3 regions of the Tessaracoccus flavescens genome follow, and region 1 is predicted to be linked to each of the others. Evidence: predicted binding sites of a transcription regulator. Region 1 holds the regulator's gene; each other region holds the start of a gene.
What was found. The regulator LexA, encoded in region 1, represses DNA repair genes until DNA is damaged. The targets are predictions, from matches to a motif close to TCGAACANNTGTTCGA.

Region 1 (4,876 bases):
CCTCTACCGCGCCAGGCAGGGGGGCCCGCTCGACCAGGACTCGCTGATCGGAAGCGACGCCCTCGCCGACGCCGCCGCCACCTCGAAGGGCGACGACACAAGCAAGCTCGGAGCCGAGGTCCTCGCGCTGCGCGAATGGGTCGAGGAGGAGGCCGAACGTGGTGGCCTCGCCGACCGCGACGACGCGCCATCCCATACCGCGAAGGGATGGGCCCAGGTCTCCATCCCGACCCGCGAATGCCTCGGCGTCGCCAACTGCCCCTTCGGGGCCGAGTGCTTCGTGGAGGCCTCCCGCGAAGAGGCCCGAGACGCCCAGCTCGTCGTCACCAACCATGCGCTGCTGGCGATCAACGCGATGCACGGTGGCACCGCGCTGCCGGAGCACTCCGCCCTCATCGTCGACGAGGCACACGAGCTGGTCAGCCGGATCACCACGGCCGCCACAGATGAGTTGAGCCCTTCGCTGGTCGACCGGGTGGCGCGGCGGGCCCTCACGTGGCTCGACGACGACCTCGCCACCGATTTTCTCGAACAGTCCGATGCGCTGCGCGAGGCCCTCGACGAGTCGGAGCTGACCCGCATCACGGAGGCCTCCGCGCCGCTGCCCTACGCAGCAGCGGCCCTGCGCGACATCAGCCGCAAGGTGGTCAGCGTGCTAGGCAAGGTCACCGATGACCCCGAGCGGCAGCAGGCGACCTCGGCGGTCAAGGAGATCTTCGAGGTCGCAGGCCGGATCGCCTCCCTCGCCGACGCCGACGTCGTCTGGGTCACCCATTCCGAGATCATGGGGCGGGCCGCCTACGTGGCGCCGCTCAACGTCGCAGGCCTTCTGCGCAACCAGGTCTTCGGCGAGACCACCACCGTGCTGACCTCCGCCACGCTGTCGCTTGGCGGCTCCTTCGAGCCGGCGGCGGCCTCCGTCGGCCTGCGTGCCGTGGACAGGATCGAGCCCGAGGGAGAGCCCTCGGACGAGTTCGCCTGGCGGGGCATCGACGTCGGGTCGCCGTTCAACTACGCAAAGCAGGGCATCCTCTACGTCGCGAAGCGACTGCCTCCGCCCGGCCGGGACGGCATGAACGAGGAGACCCTCGCGGAGATCGCCCAGTTGATCTGGGCCGCCGGTGGGCGAACGCTCGGGCTCTTCGCATCACGCCGGGCGGCGGAGCAGGCCGCGGAGTACTGTCGCCGCGAGCTGCCCAAGCAGACGATCCTCGCCCAGGGGGATGCGCAACTCTCCGAGCTGACCCGCCGGTTCACGGCCGAGCCGGAGACCTCACTGTTCGGGACCATGTCGCTGTGGCAGGGGGTCGACGTCCCCGGCGAGACGTGCCAACTGGTGATCATCGACAAGATCCCGTTCCCGCGTCCGGACGATCCGCTTATGCAGGCGAGGAAGAAGTCGGTCGACGACGCCGGAGGCAACGGCTTCATGTCGGTGGCCGCGACCCATGCCGCGCTGCTGCTCGCGCAGGGTGCAGGACGGCTGATCCGCAGGTCGGAGGACAGGGGAGTGGTCGCCATGCTCGATCCGCGCCTGGTCACGGCGCGCTACGGATCGTTCCTGAAGGCGTCGCTTCCCGACTTCTGGATGACCACCGACGGCGACATCGCCGTGCGCGCGTTGCGCCGGCTACGGGGCGAGGAGTAGCGCTCAGAGCTTGCGCATCACCGCGACGACTTTGCCCATGATCTGGGCGTGGGTGCCGTCGATGGGGGAGTACAGCTCGTTGTGTGGGAGCAGCCACACCTGGCCGTCCTTCCGGCGGAACGTCTTGACCGTCGCCTCGTCATCGAGCAGAGCCGCGACGATGTCGCCGTTGACGGCGTCGTTCTGCCGCTTGACGACGACCCAGTCGCCGTCGCAGATGGCCGCCTCGATCATGGAGTCGCCCTTGACCTCCAGCATGAAGACCTCACCCTCACCCACGAGCTGCTTCGGCAGGGCGAAGACGTCGTCGATCTGCTGCTCGGCGAGGATCGGCCCTCCCGCCGCGATGCGGCCGAGGAGGGGAGCACTGACCGACCTGGGCGTCGAGTCGAAGTGCTGCGCCGGGTCCAGTTGCTCCTCGCCGGGGAACTGCACCACCACGGCGCGCGGACGGTTGGGGTCGCGCCGCAGGAAGCCCTTCTCCTCCAGCACCTTGAGTTGGTAGGCGACCGAGGAGGTGGAGGCGAGGCCTGCCCGGGTGGCGACCTCGCGGATGCTGGGCGGGTAGCCGTTCTCGTCGATGGACTCGCGGATCACCTGCAGGATCGCGATCTGCCTGGCGGTGAGCCCGTGCAGGTCCTCCGGCCCGTCGGGCAACGAGGTGACGTTGCCGAGTTCGGCTTCGAGCGAGGCATTGCTTGGGCGTCCGCGGCGTGGGGTCTTCTCGGCCATGCACACATGCTAGCGCCGATGGCGAACGTGTGTTCGAAATCCGGCCCGGCGTGTTCCCCGGTCAGAAATTGTCAGACCCGTCGTGTGGAGTGTGGTCAACAGCGCACGACACGCCGATCGAACGGGTGTTCCAATTTGGGCTGAGAGGCGCTAGAGTCATATTCGAACAGTTGTTCTAGGACGAGAGGAGTGGTCCCCATGACCGCCGCAGTTCGCTTCCAGGTTGTCGACGCCGGTGCGCGTCGTGTCGTCGCCGCGTCCCCGGCGGCTCGTCCAGAGCTCCGCCTTCCCCAGGCCCACCCCGTCCGCCCGCTGGCTGCGGGTCGGGTGGCGAAGGTCGCGTCGTGCGCCGCCGCACGGCGCGCGGTCAAGCCCTCGCCGCTGCTGGTGCTCAAGGTCGCGGTGGTCGGCCTGCTCGCCCTGGGTGGCGCGGTGGTCTCGGTGGGTCAGCTCGCGGCCGATTCCACTCCTGATCCGGCCCGCGAGTACGTCGCGGGTGACCCTGCCTGGGCGCACGTGCAGCCGTAGGCGGCCGCGGTTTCCGCTGCTGAAATTACCGGGCGTGTCGGTGTTGTCTCCCGACACGGGTCGACCTAGGATTCCTATATCTAGTGGTTGTGCCACTGTCGCCACACAATAACTTGTGGTTTTGATGGCGACGTGGCACCTTAGTAGCTCCACTGGGAATCACGAAGGTTGGTCGAGGAACAATGCACTGCCCGTTCTGCCGGCACGGCGACACCAAGGTGTCGGATTCGCGTGCCACCGAGGATGGCTCAGCCATCCGGCGCAGGCGTGCGTGCCCGATGTGTGAGCGCAAGTTCACCACCGTCGAACAGATCGTCCTGACCGTCGTGAAGCGCTCGGGCGTCGTCGAGGCGTTCAGCCGCGACAAGGTCATCCGTGGTGTCTCGAAGGCATGCAAGGGTCGTCCCGTGACGCCCGCGCAGCTCGCCTCCCTGGCGCAGCGGGTGGAGGAGTCGCTCCGGGCATCCGGTTTCGCCGAGATTCCGTCAGAGAAGATCGGTGTGGCCATCCTCGGCCCGCTCGAGGAACTGGACGCCGTCGCGTATCTCAGATTCGCGAGCGTCTACAAGAACTACGACTCGGTCGACGACTTCCAGCGGGAGATCGATGCGCTGCGGCTCGGCGCGACCGAGGCTGTGGCACCTAAGGGGCGAGAGGTCCTCGTAGGTGCCGCCAACCAGGAGCCACTGATCAGTTGACGGGTACGCCCGCCACCGGATTCACATCACCACACCGCAGAGGGGAAAGCATGACCGCCACAGCAGCGCGCAGCACGCGCCAGAAGAAGACAGAGGCAGGCAAGGGCCTCAAGATCGAGCGCGTCTTCACCACGAAGGGGGTGCACCCCTACGACGAGGTGGAGTGGGACCGCCGCGACGTGGTGCAGACCAACTGGAAGACGGGCGAGACCGTCTTCGAGCAGAAGGGCGTCGAGTTCCCCACGTCCTGGAGCGTAAACGCCTCCACGATCGTCACCACCAAGTACTTCCGTGGCGCCCTCGGCTCGGAGCAGCGCGAGGCGAGCCTCAAGACGCTGATCGACCGCGTGGTCAAGACCTACTCGAAGGCCGGTCGTGAGTTCGGATACTTCTCCACCGATGAGGACGCGGAGATCTTCGAGCACGAGATCACCTGGATGCTGCTCAATCAGTACTTCTCCTTCAACTCGCCTGTCTGGTTCAACGTCGGCACCCCCTCGCCGCAGCAGGTCAGCGCGTGTTTCATCCTCTCCGTCGACGACTCGATGGACTCGATCCTCAACTGGTACAAGGAGGAGGGGTTCATCTTCAAGGGCGGTTCCGGTGCCGGCCTGAACCTTTCGCGGATCCGTTCGTCGAAGGAACTGCTGTCCTCTGGCGGAACCGCCTCCGGCCCGGTTTCCTTCATGCGTGGTGCCGACGCCTCCGCGGGAACCATCAAGTCGGGTGGCGCGACGCGTCGCGCGGCCAAGATGGTCGTGCTCGACGTCGACCACCCCGACATCGAGGAGTTCGTCGAGACGAAGGCGCGCGAGGAGGACAAGATCCGCGCCCTGCGTGACGCAGGCTTCGACATGGACCTCGGCGGCAAGGACATCACTTCGGTCCAGTACCAGAACGCCAACAACTCGGTGCGGGTCAGCGATGAGTTCATGGAGGCGGTCGAGGGCGGAACGCAGTTCGGTCTGCGCGCCCGCGGTGACGGGCACGTCATCGAGGAGATCGACGCCAAGAACCTCTTCCACAAGATCGCGAAGGCCGCGTGGGAGTGCGCCGATCCCGGCATCCAGTACCACGACACCATCAACGCCTGGCACACCAACCCGGAGACCGGCCCGATCACGGCGTCGAACCCCTGCTCCGAGTACATGAGCCTGGACAACTCGTCGTGCAACCTCGCCTCGCTGAACCTGCTCAAGTTCCTGGGCCAGGACGGCGCCTTCGACGCCGAGCTGTTCGTCAAGGCCGTCGAGCTGATCATCACCGCGAT
Region 2 (4,876 bases), 930 kb from region 1:
AGCACGTCGACGGTGGCGGCCTGGGCCCTGCGGGCCATCCGCACCGCGTTGGTGAGGACGGCGGTGACCCCGAGCCGGTCGGCGAGGCGGATCAGCCCCCCGGCCTGGTGCGCGGAGGTGACGCCACGGCCGCCGACGTGGTGGTTGGTCGCGGCGAACACCAGCCCCTCACCGAGTTCCTCGCGCCAGCGCAGCGCTGCCCGTTCCGCGGCATCGGCGCGACCGGCGGCGATCAGCTCGCCTACCTCGGAGTCGGCACCGAGCAGGACGAGCACGTCGCGTCCGGCGCAGTGCCGGGCGATGGTCTCGAGCGTCACCACCGGATCGGAGCGCTCACCGCTCAGCTGGGCGGCGGTGATCAGGGAGCACAGCGTGCCCCAGCCCGCGCGGGAGGTGGCGAGCACGACGGCGCGCGGCAGCCGTTCGTCGCGGAGCTGGCCTCCGCGGGCTGCGGTCGGGCGGCGCACCGACTGCCACCCCTCGGGCCGGACGGCCAGGTCGACCCCGACGATCGGCGCGATGCCTGCCTGCAGGCAGGCCTTTGCGAACCGGACCGCGCCGTAGAGGCCACCACGGTCGGTGATGGCGAGCGCGTCCATGCCATGGGCGGCGGCCTCTGCCACCAGTTCGGCCGGATGCGAGGCGCCGTACTGGAAGGAGTATCCGGAGGCCACCCGGAGATGCACGAAACCACTCATCAGATCGCCTCCGCGGCCACCGCCCGCTCGCGCCTGCGCAGCCAGCGCGCGGCCTCGGCGAGGAACTGTCCGGCCGCGCGGACCATGTCGGCCGCGACCCGCTCGCTGACGGTGCCGATCTGGGCGGCAGGGGCGTAGGCGGCGAAGTAGGCGGCCCATTCGGCCAGCTCGGGCGCTGCCGCGGCGAGCAGCGGCCAGACATCGGTGCGGCCACGGGCCCAGCGGGGTGCGGCCGCGACCACCGCGACGGCGATCTGCTGGGCGGCCTGGTAGGCGCTGACGAAACGGGCGGCGGGCGGCTCGGCGAACTCGGCCTCCACGATGAGCCGCTGGGGATGGGTGAGGTCGATCATCAGTCGAGCACCGCCTGCAGCACCCAGTCCTCGGCGTCGACGGTGCGGGCCAGTTCGTAGACCCCCCGCTGCCTGCCGTTGCCCGCCTCGACGCGCCACACCTCCCGTTCGCCGAGCGGATCCGTCTGCGCACCGTCGACGCTCTCGCCACGGGCGGCCCTCGCCTGCTTCCCCGCCCACCAGGGCGTCGCGCGGCTCCAGTGCCCGTGGATCTCCTTGACCAGGAGGAGCCGGTCGCGCCAGATGAACTGGCGCGGCTCCTCGGCGAAGAGCACGTGGATGGGTTCCTCATAGGTACGCATGGCTTCCTCCCGGGGATCGTTGTTCGACAACTGCTCATTCGACCCGGGAGCCCCGGACCGGCGCAGGGGTCGAATCCGCGCCGGGCCGGGGCGGCCCATATCCTTTTCGCCTGTTCAGACCAGAGCTTCCCCGAACTAATCGAACAGGCGTTCGGATGAAGACAACTATAGGCGCCCCCTACGACAGGACGTCAACCCCGATCCGTGATCAGGGGACAAGTTCTGCGATCACGACGGCGTTGTACTGGCTGAGCTTGCCGTTCTCGAGGTAGCAGGTCACCCAGACCAGGCGCCCCGGATGCACGCCCCAGATCTCGGGATCGTTGGCGAACTCGTCCTTGTCGACCAGCTTGACGCTGGTGACCATGTAGGTGAGCCGCTCGACATCGGTGGTGACGTGGATCTCGGAGCCCGCGGGGATCCGTTCGGGCGAGATCTTGTTGCATGGCACCTCATCTGCCGTGCGACGCGAGTGCGTGTGGCAGGCGAGGTACGCGGTGTCGGCCGCTCCGCGGCCAGGTGGGACACCGCGGTCGCGCACCCACCAGACGTGGGTGAAGTCAGGAGGGTCGATCACCCCTGAGTCGGCGATCTCCATGATCCGTGCCTCGGACGCGTAGCCCGCCGCGGGCAGTTCGACCGATTCGACGCCACTCGCCAGCACCCTGCCGACGGGGCTGGGTGCTGGCGAGGGCCTCGGCGGCGTTGCCGAGTTGGCCTGCGTCGACGCGGGAGAGGCTGTCGGCGCAGGCGTCGGGGAGGCGACACCGGACGGGGCCGGTGTGGCCGCGGGAGAGGCGACCGATGTCGCCGTCGGACTCGCGACCGGCATGGGACTTGCCACCGCCGGGGGCAGGCCGGGAGCATCCTCCAACGGCTGCCCCTGGCGAAGGGCCTGATAGCCCAGCGCGGCCAGGCTGAGGATGATCCCCAGCCAGGCCGCGTAGGCGACCGGTCGCGCCATCCTCACCTGCGACGGGTGACGACCAGTGCCCCTGCGGAGGCGATCAGGCCGACGAGCCCGATGAGGCCGACGGCCGCGTCGTCTGCCGCACCGGTGTCCGCCCTGACTCCGCGGTCATGCTTGACCGGCTTCGTCGGCGCAGGAGTGGTCGGCTTGGACGTCGTCGACGGAGGGTGCAGGGCCCTCCCCGACCACACCGATCACGTACGAGCTGTTCTGGCCGTCCTTGAACCAGGTGCCGACGGTGGCGTTCATGTCCACCTGGATCGGGTTCTTGCCGCCCTTGAGCACTTCCTCGGCGCCGGGTTTGCCGACATACTTGCAGACCCAGACCTTGTGTCCCGTGTCGTCTGCCTGGGCTACGTTGGTCGCGATGACCACACCGCCCACGCACAAGGCCGCCGCTGCCGCGACGGCCGTCAATCGTGCAAAACGTTCCATGGAAGCCCCCGTTTCCATTGAAGGTCGGGGAACCGTGCGCCCCCCAGCCACTGGCCCTATTAAGCTCCTCCCCTGGCCCGGGTCAATAGTCAAAGCCAAATAGTTACGGAGCGCCCATGCTGACCATCGCAGGATCTGGCCTTGCGGGCATGGCCTCGGCGGCACGGCTTGCCCGGCTGGGGCATCCGGTGACGCTTGTCACCGGTGGCGCACCGCTCGGCGGACCGCTTGCCGCCTCACCCGGCCCGGGGGAGGTCCTCGTCGACGACCACGGCCCCGCGATCACCCTCCCCGCCACCTGGAAGGACCTGTTCAAGAAGTCGGGCGCCCACCTGCAGACCGAACTCAACCGGGCAGGGCTCGCCCTGGTCGAGGCGCCACCGACCAGGCACCTGCTCTCTGACTGCTCCACCCTCGTCCTGCCCACCGAGCGGGGCGCCCAGTACCGGGCGATCCTCAACCATCTCGGTGAACACGACGCGGTCGCCTGGCGCGACCTGCTCGACGACCTCGACCGGGTGTGGCGCGCCTTCCGCAGGCACGCCCTCGAGGGGCGCGAGCCGGTCGACGCGGAGGCCCGCTCGGCCCTGTGGCTCGACCGCAGCGTCGACCAGATCGCCGCACGACTCGACGATCCGCTCGCCGACCTCGTGCGGGACCTCGTCGACGACCCCGACTCCCCCGCCGTCCTCGCGCTTCCCCTCGTGGTCGAGCGTTCCTTCGGTCGCTGGATCCTTGTCGACGACGAGGGGGTCCCGCAGAGTGCCTCCCGGCTCGTCGACCTCCTGGCGCAGCGGCTCCGCGAACGCGGCGTCCGGATCGTCGACGAGACCGACGACGCCGTCGATCTCGACTGCAGGCCTCCAACGCCCTCAGCCCCCGGGCGAGCCACTGTGCGGCACCGGATCGTCTCCTCCCCCTGCGCCGAAGTCGAGGAGCTGCGCGACCACGGGTTCGCAGCCACGCGCATCCTCTGGCGACGACCCGTCGAGAGCGGCACCCTCGTCACCACCCTCAACCGTGCACGGCTCGGCCTGGATCCCGAACACCCCCCGCAGCCGCGCACGGAACGGCAGTGGCTCGAGCGTGTCCCGATCGTCGGCGAGGACGGGGCCCTGCGTGCCTCGGCCGCCTCTCCCGCGGGCCCTGAGCCGTGGGCGCAGCTGGCAAGCGCCGCGCTGGCGGTCTACGAACTGCACGAGCGGTTGACGGGCCAGGACTGCCGTCCGACGAACGTGAACTTCACGCTGCCCCGGCTGCGCTAGCACTCCTGATCCTCCCCGGAAGGGCGCTTCGGGCGGGAGAGCCAACGCCACGCGATCAGCCCGAGCACCACGGCGGCAAGGGCGATCATCACGAGGTCCGGGACGGCGTCGCCGACCCGGCGCAGCCAGTTCTCGAGCCGGAACTGGTCGGTCGCGCCGAGGATCCCTCCGAGCGCGGAGGTGGCGTCGGTGAGCATGAAGACCAGGCCGACCGCGATGAAGAGCGCCCCGGAGACGATGCCGATCACCGAGGAGGTGAACGGGCCGATGCTGAGCGGCCTTGGCTTGAGCCGCTCGCCGAGGTTGAGCCGGTCCCACAGCAGCGCGAGCAGCACGAGCGGCACCACCATGCCGGCCCCGAAGGCCGCAAGCAGCACCGCGCCGTAGAGCGCGCTGCCCCGACCGCGGCGACGGTGAGGACGGCGCCGAGCAGGGGGCCGGTGCAGGCTCCTGCGAGGCCGTAGGTCGCCCCGAGCAGGACCGCCCCGAGCGCCGAACGCGGGTCGCCGCGCTGCCCGAGCCCCGGCAGCGGGATCCGGATGCCGAGCGCGGTGATCAGACCGAAGCAGATCAGCACCGCGCCTCCGACGACGGCGAGCGTCTGCCGGTGCACCGTGACGAGCGAGCCGAGCGCCCCGGCGCCGAGACCGAGCGGCACGAGAGTGAGCAGCAGGCCGAGATAGAACAGTTCGGTACGGCCGAGCAGCCGGGCGCGGTCACCACCGAACGCGTAGGCGAAGAAGGCGGGAAGCAGGAGCGCCGCGCAGGGGCTGAGGATCGCCGCCATGCCTCCAAGGAAGGCACCGGCGTAGCCGACCAGCATCAGCCTGCCAGGCCGGCCTGCTGCCGGATG
Region 3 (4,876 bases), 240 kb from region 1:
AGTTGGAGAGCGAGGGTCGCGCGTTCCTGATCTTCCCCGACCGGATGCCGATCCGTAACTCGGAGCGCGACCTGACGAAGTTGCGGGCGGTGTTCGAGGCGGCGAGATCCCAGACCCGGCGCCAACTGCCGCAGATCAGGGACTTCCTCGGCCTCTGACCGGGCCGAGCAGCTTGTCAGGAGCGGGTCGCGTCGGCGAAAATGATCATACGGCGGATCGCTGATACACTGATCCGCGGTTCTGCGGATGTAGCTCAATGGTAGAGCCCTAGTCTTCCAAACTAGCTACGCGGGTTCGATTCCCGTCATCCGCTCGAGGTGCCGGCGGCCTTGTCAGATCACGATTCGACAAGGCCGCCGACGCACCACGGGGCGTAGCGTAGTGGCTAGCGCGCCTGCTTTGGGAGCAGGAGACCGCAGGTTCGAGTCCTGTCGCCCCGACCAGTTAACCTGGCCCGGACAAGGCTGGATGCGTAGTCGGAGCAAGGCACCAAGAACGCCCACCTCGCAGAGATCCGCGGGAGAACCCCGCAGAGCCGCTCCCGAAACGCACGCTCAGCGCACGCCGGGTGAGAGGATTCAGCCATGTCGAAGCGAGCATTCGGCGGCATCCAGTCGGCTCCCCGGCTAGCGCTACCAGCCTCACCACACCGGCTGAGCCGCGAGGAGCGCCTGGTCGACAACGGGACGTGGACTCCCCGGGGCGTCGGAGGGTTCCTACTGGCCGCAGCGGTCTTGCTGGCCGCTTGCTCCCCCGGTCCTGACGTGTCGGCCGAGCCCACGCCGACCGCTGTTGTCTCACCACCTACCCCTGGCGAGGCGGTAGTCCTTGAAGCCGCTGAATGTCCTGGCGATGCGGTCATCGCGCAGAACCCGCCCGGAGCCCAGCTTCCAGCAGGGTTCACCGTCTCACATTGGGTTCGCTGCACTCCCGACGGCCGGGGCGAAGTTGCCAGGCGCTCAACCCAAGGTCCGGCCGACCAGCTTGTCGAGGCCTTGGCTCTTCCAGATGTACCCGCGAAGACAGACGCTTCCTGGAACGCCCAGTTTGTGACTCATCCCTACCTACTGGCGGTCAACGAGAGCGGACAAGCAGTACACGCCTGGATTCCACGGGAACTGACCTGCCTGGATCCCCGAACCGAGGTCGTCACTGCCATCGACAGCCTCGATTGGAAGTAGGCCTCAAGCAGCCGTCGCCGCATGCCTGAGGAGTGGATGGCACCGCCTTGGCAAGGCAACCTCACAGTAGAGAGAGCCCGCAGCATATGCCCTCGCAGCTCGCCGGGACGCGCCGCACTGGCCGCTGCTCGATCGCCGGCGGTCGGCCGTCCCGCCCTGAGGCCGCGAGACAAGGCGATGCCTCACGCGCCCCCACAGAGACGGAGAGCTTCTCGCGGCGAGGGTCCACGCGTCGAGCGATCCGCGCGCGCCGTGATCCACAGCACTGCCGCTCTCTCCAGACGGCGGCCCAGCCGCCAGCTTCCGACGCTTCCCCACCTCGAGCGCCGACCCGCTCCGACACCGTCGCCAACACCGACCAGCGGGGCAGGCACCTGCGCGACGACCGTCCGCGGCCGCCTCGGTATCGCGCAAACCTGGAGTGACTCGGGTCACCCCCCCGGCCGCTCACGCGATGCGTGCTCAGGCCCAGTCGGCATCACCCACACCGGACGAGACCCGCCGCTGAAATCTGGCGGGAAACCCTTGCGGCATGATTAGAACAGGTGTACGATTAATTATGGACTTGTTGGAGCACCCGGGCATCGAGCGGTGGGAGGTCGCGTCGAAGGCGGCCGAACTCATCGCCGGTCAGCTCGCGCAGCTCCACTCGGAGCTAGTCGACCTGATGGCCCAGGTGCTCGCGACGAACGCGTGGTCTGGCGGCGGGATCGCCTCACCCGAGCACTGGCTGATGCTGCGCTGCGCACTGTCTCCGGCGCGTGCGAAGGAGATCGTCGACGTGGCCAGGCGCCGCGGCGACTTCCCCGAACTGGAGGCGCGCATGGCCGAGGGGGCGGTCAGCCTCGATCAGCTCGCCGTGGTCGCCCGCCACGTCCCCAGCACCCACGCCGCCACCGTGTCGTCATTCGTCGAGGCGGCTACCGTGCCGCAGTTGCGCAGGGTGCTGCCGAAGTACCCGTTCCCCGACAAGGCACCCGTGCCGCATCCGGCCGGGTACGAACCGTTGCCCGAGGTCGTCCATGTCGACCCGCCGATCCACGATGAGCCCACCCTGACCATGAGCACCTACGACGGCAGGTTCCGGCTGCATTTCGAGGCCGACCCCCTCGACGGCGCACTGGTGGAGCAGGCGATCCGTGAGGCGAAGGACGCGCTCTTCACGGCCGGTGACGCAGACGCGACCCTCGCCGAGGGACTGCTGTCGGTCGCGTCGCGCTCGCTGTCCACGGTCGAGTCGATCTCCCGTCGAGAGCACTACAAGGTGCTCGTCCACCTGGATGTCGACGGCCACGGCTGGATGAACAGGCGCGGCACTCTGCCGACGCATCTGCTGCGGAAGCTCACCTGCGACGGGACGGTGCGCCCGATCTGGATCGAGAACGCCTCCCCGGTGTCGGTCGGTCGATCGATGCGGATCGTCCCACCACGCACCCGCAAGCTGATCGAAGACCGCGACGGCGGCTGCCGCTTCCCCGGCTGCGTCACCACAGGCTTCCTGGAGAACCACCACCTGCTTCCCTGGTCCGAGGGCGGCGCCACCGACGTCGAAAACCTCGCGTCCCTATGCCCCCGGCACCATCGCGAGCTCCACCAGGGGCACTTCACGATCTCGGGAAACCCGAGCACCCCCGGCGGGCTCATCTTCCGCGACCGGTTCGGCCCCATCGGGAGGCACGTCCCGCAGACGATCCCGCCGCCGACCCACCCTCCGCCCGCGGAGCAACCGATCCGTGGATGGAGACTCGACACCGGGAGCATCGACTTCGAACCCCGGCGAAGTACCCGACCCCTGGAACTCGCGGGGATAACCTGACGGCCCCGGGGTGACGCGGCACAGGTGGCACCCCCGTCAATCCCGCTGGTCTGCGCCACGCATCACCAGCACACCGCATCGATCGCCTGCACGACGGCCTCGGAGTCGGTGCTCACGTCCCGTGAGTTCGGTGCGGGACCGAGGCACGAGCCTTGACGGGACGCTTTCCTGCTGCCTCGGAGATCACTCCCCCACCGGTTGGCTGCCGGTGACCTCGTATCCGCTCTCCTCCAGAAGGCGGATCCACTCGTCCCGAGGCGATCCGCAACCGTCGGCGGGCACCCGCGCGGCCATCCGCGGCCCGTCCTCCGACTCCGCCACGAGGAACAGTTCAGGCAGCCTCGCCACGAGGTCGCAGGCCTTTCCTGCCCCCAGCCCCTGGTCCCTGATGCGCCCGGCGGCCTCCCAGAACCGGGCGTCGGTGTCGATCCTGCGGGTCTCGACCGTGACGCGGCCGTCCTGGTCCGACTCGTAGCGACACCACTCCAGCACCGCCGAGCCTCCAGCGCCGAGGTCGGTCTGCCCCAGGTCGCCCCGCCCGGCCTGCACAGCCTCGATTTCACTGACCGGACACCCCGCGACCGGCCGCGCCGACACCTCGGGCCTGGCCTCGTCGTGCGGGGTCGAGCATCCGGACGCGAGGACGAGGATGAGCAGGGCGATGCCGCCTATGCCCGATCTACTTCGACGCACGTCCCACACCCCAAGGCTAGGTCCCCAGGTCGCCAAGCGTGGGAGACACTCAGTCATTGGGCACAGAGCCCCCCACCCAGCCCTGTCAGGCGGTCCCACCGGCTGGGCACGCCCGCGGTCAACGGAGCACGCGGACCGGCCCGCTGGCGCCTCAGGCGCCGTATCGTCCCGCGTCACGCCTGGTCAGGGGCGACCGAGTGGCAGACCGCCTCGACGTTGTTGCCGTCGGGATCGCGGACGAAACCGGCGTAGTAGCCCTCGTGGTACTCGAGCCACAGCCGCGGCGCATGCAGTTCCTCGGCGCCGAGCGAGACGGCGGTCGCGTGCAACGCCCGGACGGCGTCCGCGTCAGGGGCTGAGAACGCGATGTGGTCCTCACGCTCGGCCTTCGCGCCCGCCGAGATCCAGAAGTCGGGTTCGTCGGTGCCGTAGCCGATCGCCTCGCCGAAGTCCATGAGCCTGCGGTGACCGAGCACCGCAAGGACCTCGTCGTAGAAGAGGGCGGAGCGTTCCAGGTCCGTCACGATGATGCCAAGGTGATCGATCATGATTCACCCTATGGCGGCAGACACCACGGCGTGGCGGTTTGGCCTTGCCCGCCTCAGCTCACGCCCCGCCCCCGAGCAGGACTTCGGCCGCCGCGCGGGCGGCGATCGCCCCACACCGGCATCGTCGTCCAGCGCGACGACGGCCCGCAGCTGTCATTGGCGCCCGATGAGCCGGTGCCGCACTGGAACCCGGTCCTCTCGCACGCGCCCGACGGCGGAAATCTGGCTCTTCTTCAAGCGGGGCCACACGATCGACGCCTGGACCACCTGGGTCGGCCGGTCCGAGGACTGCGGCCGCACCTGGAGCGAGCTGGCCGAACTGGTCCCGGGTGACACCTCGGGCGGCCGCGGTCCCGTCCGTCAGTCCCCGCTCCGAATCGACGACGCCTGGCTCGCGCCCGGATCTGTCGAGCTGTGGGACCCGCCGACCTGGGACTGCTTCATCGATGCCTCCACCGACGGTGGAGTCACCTGGCGGCGGACCCCTGTCCCCCTCGACCATGCGACGCTGCGCGGCGCCGGATGCATCCAGCCCGCCCTGGTGCCCGGAACCGGCGCCCGGCTGGTCATGCTCACCCGCAGCACCGAGGGTCGCGTCTTCCGCGGCGCGACCGACGATCCGACCGACTGGCCCCCGC

Region 2: the regulator LexA is predicted to act here: its motif matches at 1,493-1,508, upstream of BW733_RS02190 (DUF6504 family protein).
Region 3: the regulator LexA is predicted to act here: its motif matches at 1,719-1,734, upstream of BW733_RS14010 (HNH endonuclease signature motif containing protein).

The regions. Positions count from the first base shown of each region.
Region 1 is NZ_CP019607.1:3,128,648-3,133,523, forward strand. It holds gene BW733_RS15180 (ATP-dependent DNA helicase) at 1-1,648, shown strand, start outside; gene lexA (transcriptional repressor LexA) at 1,652-2,380, opposite strand; gene BW733_RS15190 (hypothetical protein) at 2,579-2,908, shown strand; gene nrdR (transcriptional regulator NrdR) at 3,091-3,606, shown strand; gene BW733_RS15200 (vitamin B12-dependent ribonucleotide reductase) at 3,657-4,876, shown strand, end outside.
Region 2 is NZ_CP019607.1:452,105-456,980, forward strand. It holds gene BW733_RS02180 (DNA polymerase III subunit alpha) at 1-698, opposite strand, end outside; gene BW733_RS02185 (SAV_6107 family HEPN domain-containing protein) at 698-1,051, opposite strand; gene BW733_RS02190 (DUF6504 family protein) at 1,051-1,353, opposite strand; gene BW733_RS17675 (sortase domain-containing protein) at 1,562-2,317, opposite strand; gene BW733_RS02200 (hypothetical protein) at 2,432-2,758, opposite strand; gene BW733_RS02205 (FAD-binding protein) at 2,875-4,023, shown strand; gene BW733_RS18775 (hypothetical protein) at 4,020-4,271, opposite strand; gene BW733_RS02210 (cytochrome c biogenesis CcdA family protein) at 4,268-4,846, opposite strand; gene BW733_RS02215 (DsbA family protein) at 4,846-4,876, opposite strand, start outside.
Region 3 is NZ_CP019607.1:2,891,500-2,896,375, reverse strand. It holds gene BW733_RS14025 (patatin-like phospholipase family protein) at 1-158, shown strand, start outside; tRNA gene BW733_RS14020 (tRNA-Gly) at 243-313, shown strand; tRNA gene BW733_RS14015 (tRNA-Pro) at 368-443, shown strand; gene BW733_RS14010 (HNH endonuclease signature motif containing protein) at 1,741-2,997, shown strand; gene BW733_RS14005 (hypothetical protein) at 3,181-3,690, opposite strand; gene BW733_RS14000 (VOC family protein) at 3,864-4,238, opposite strand; gene BW733_RS13995 (exo-alpha-sialidase) at 4,237-4,876, shown strand, end outside.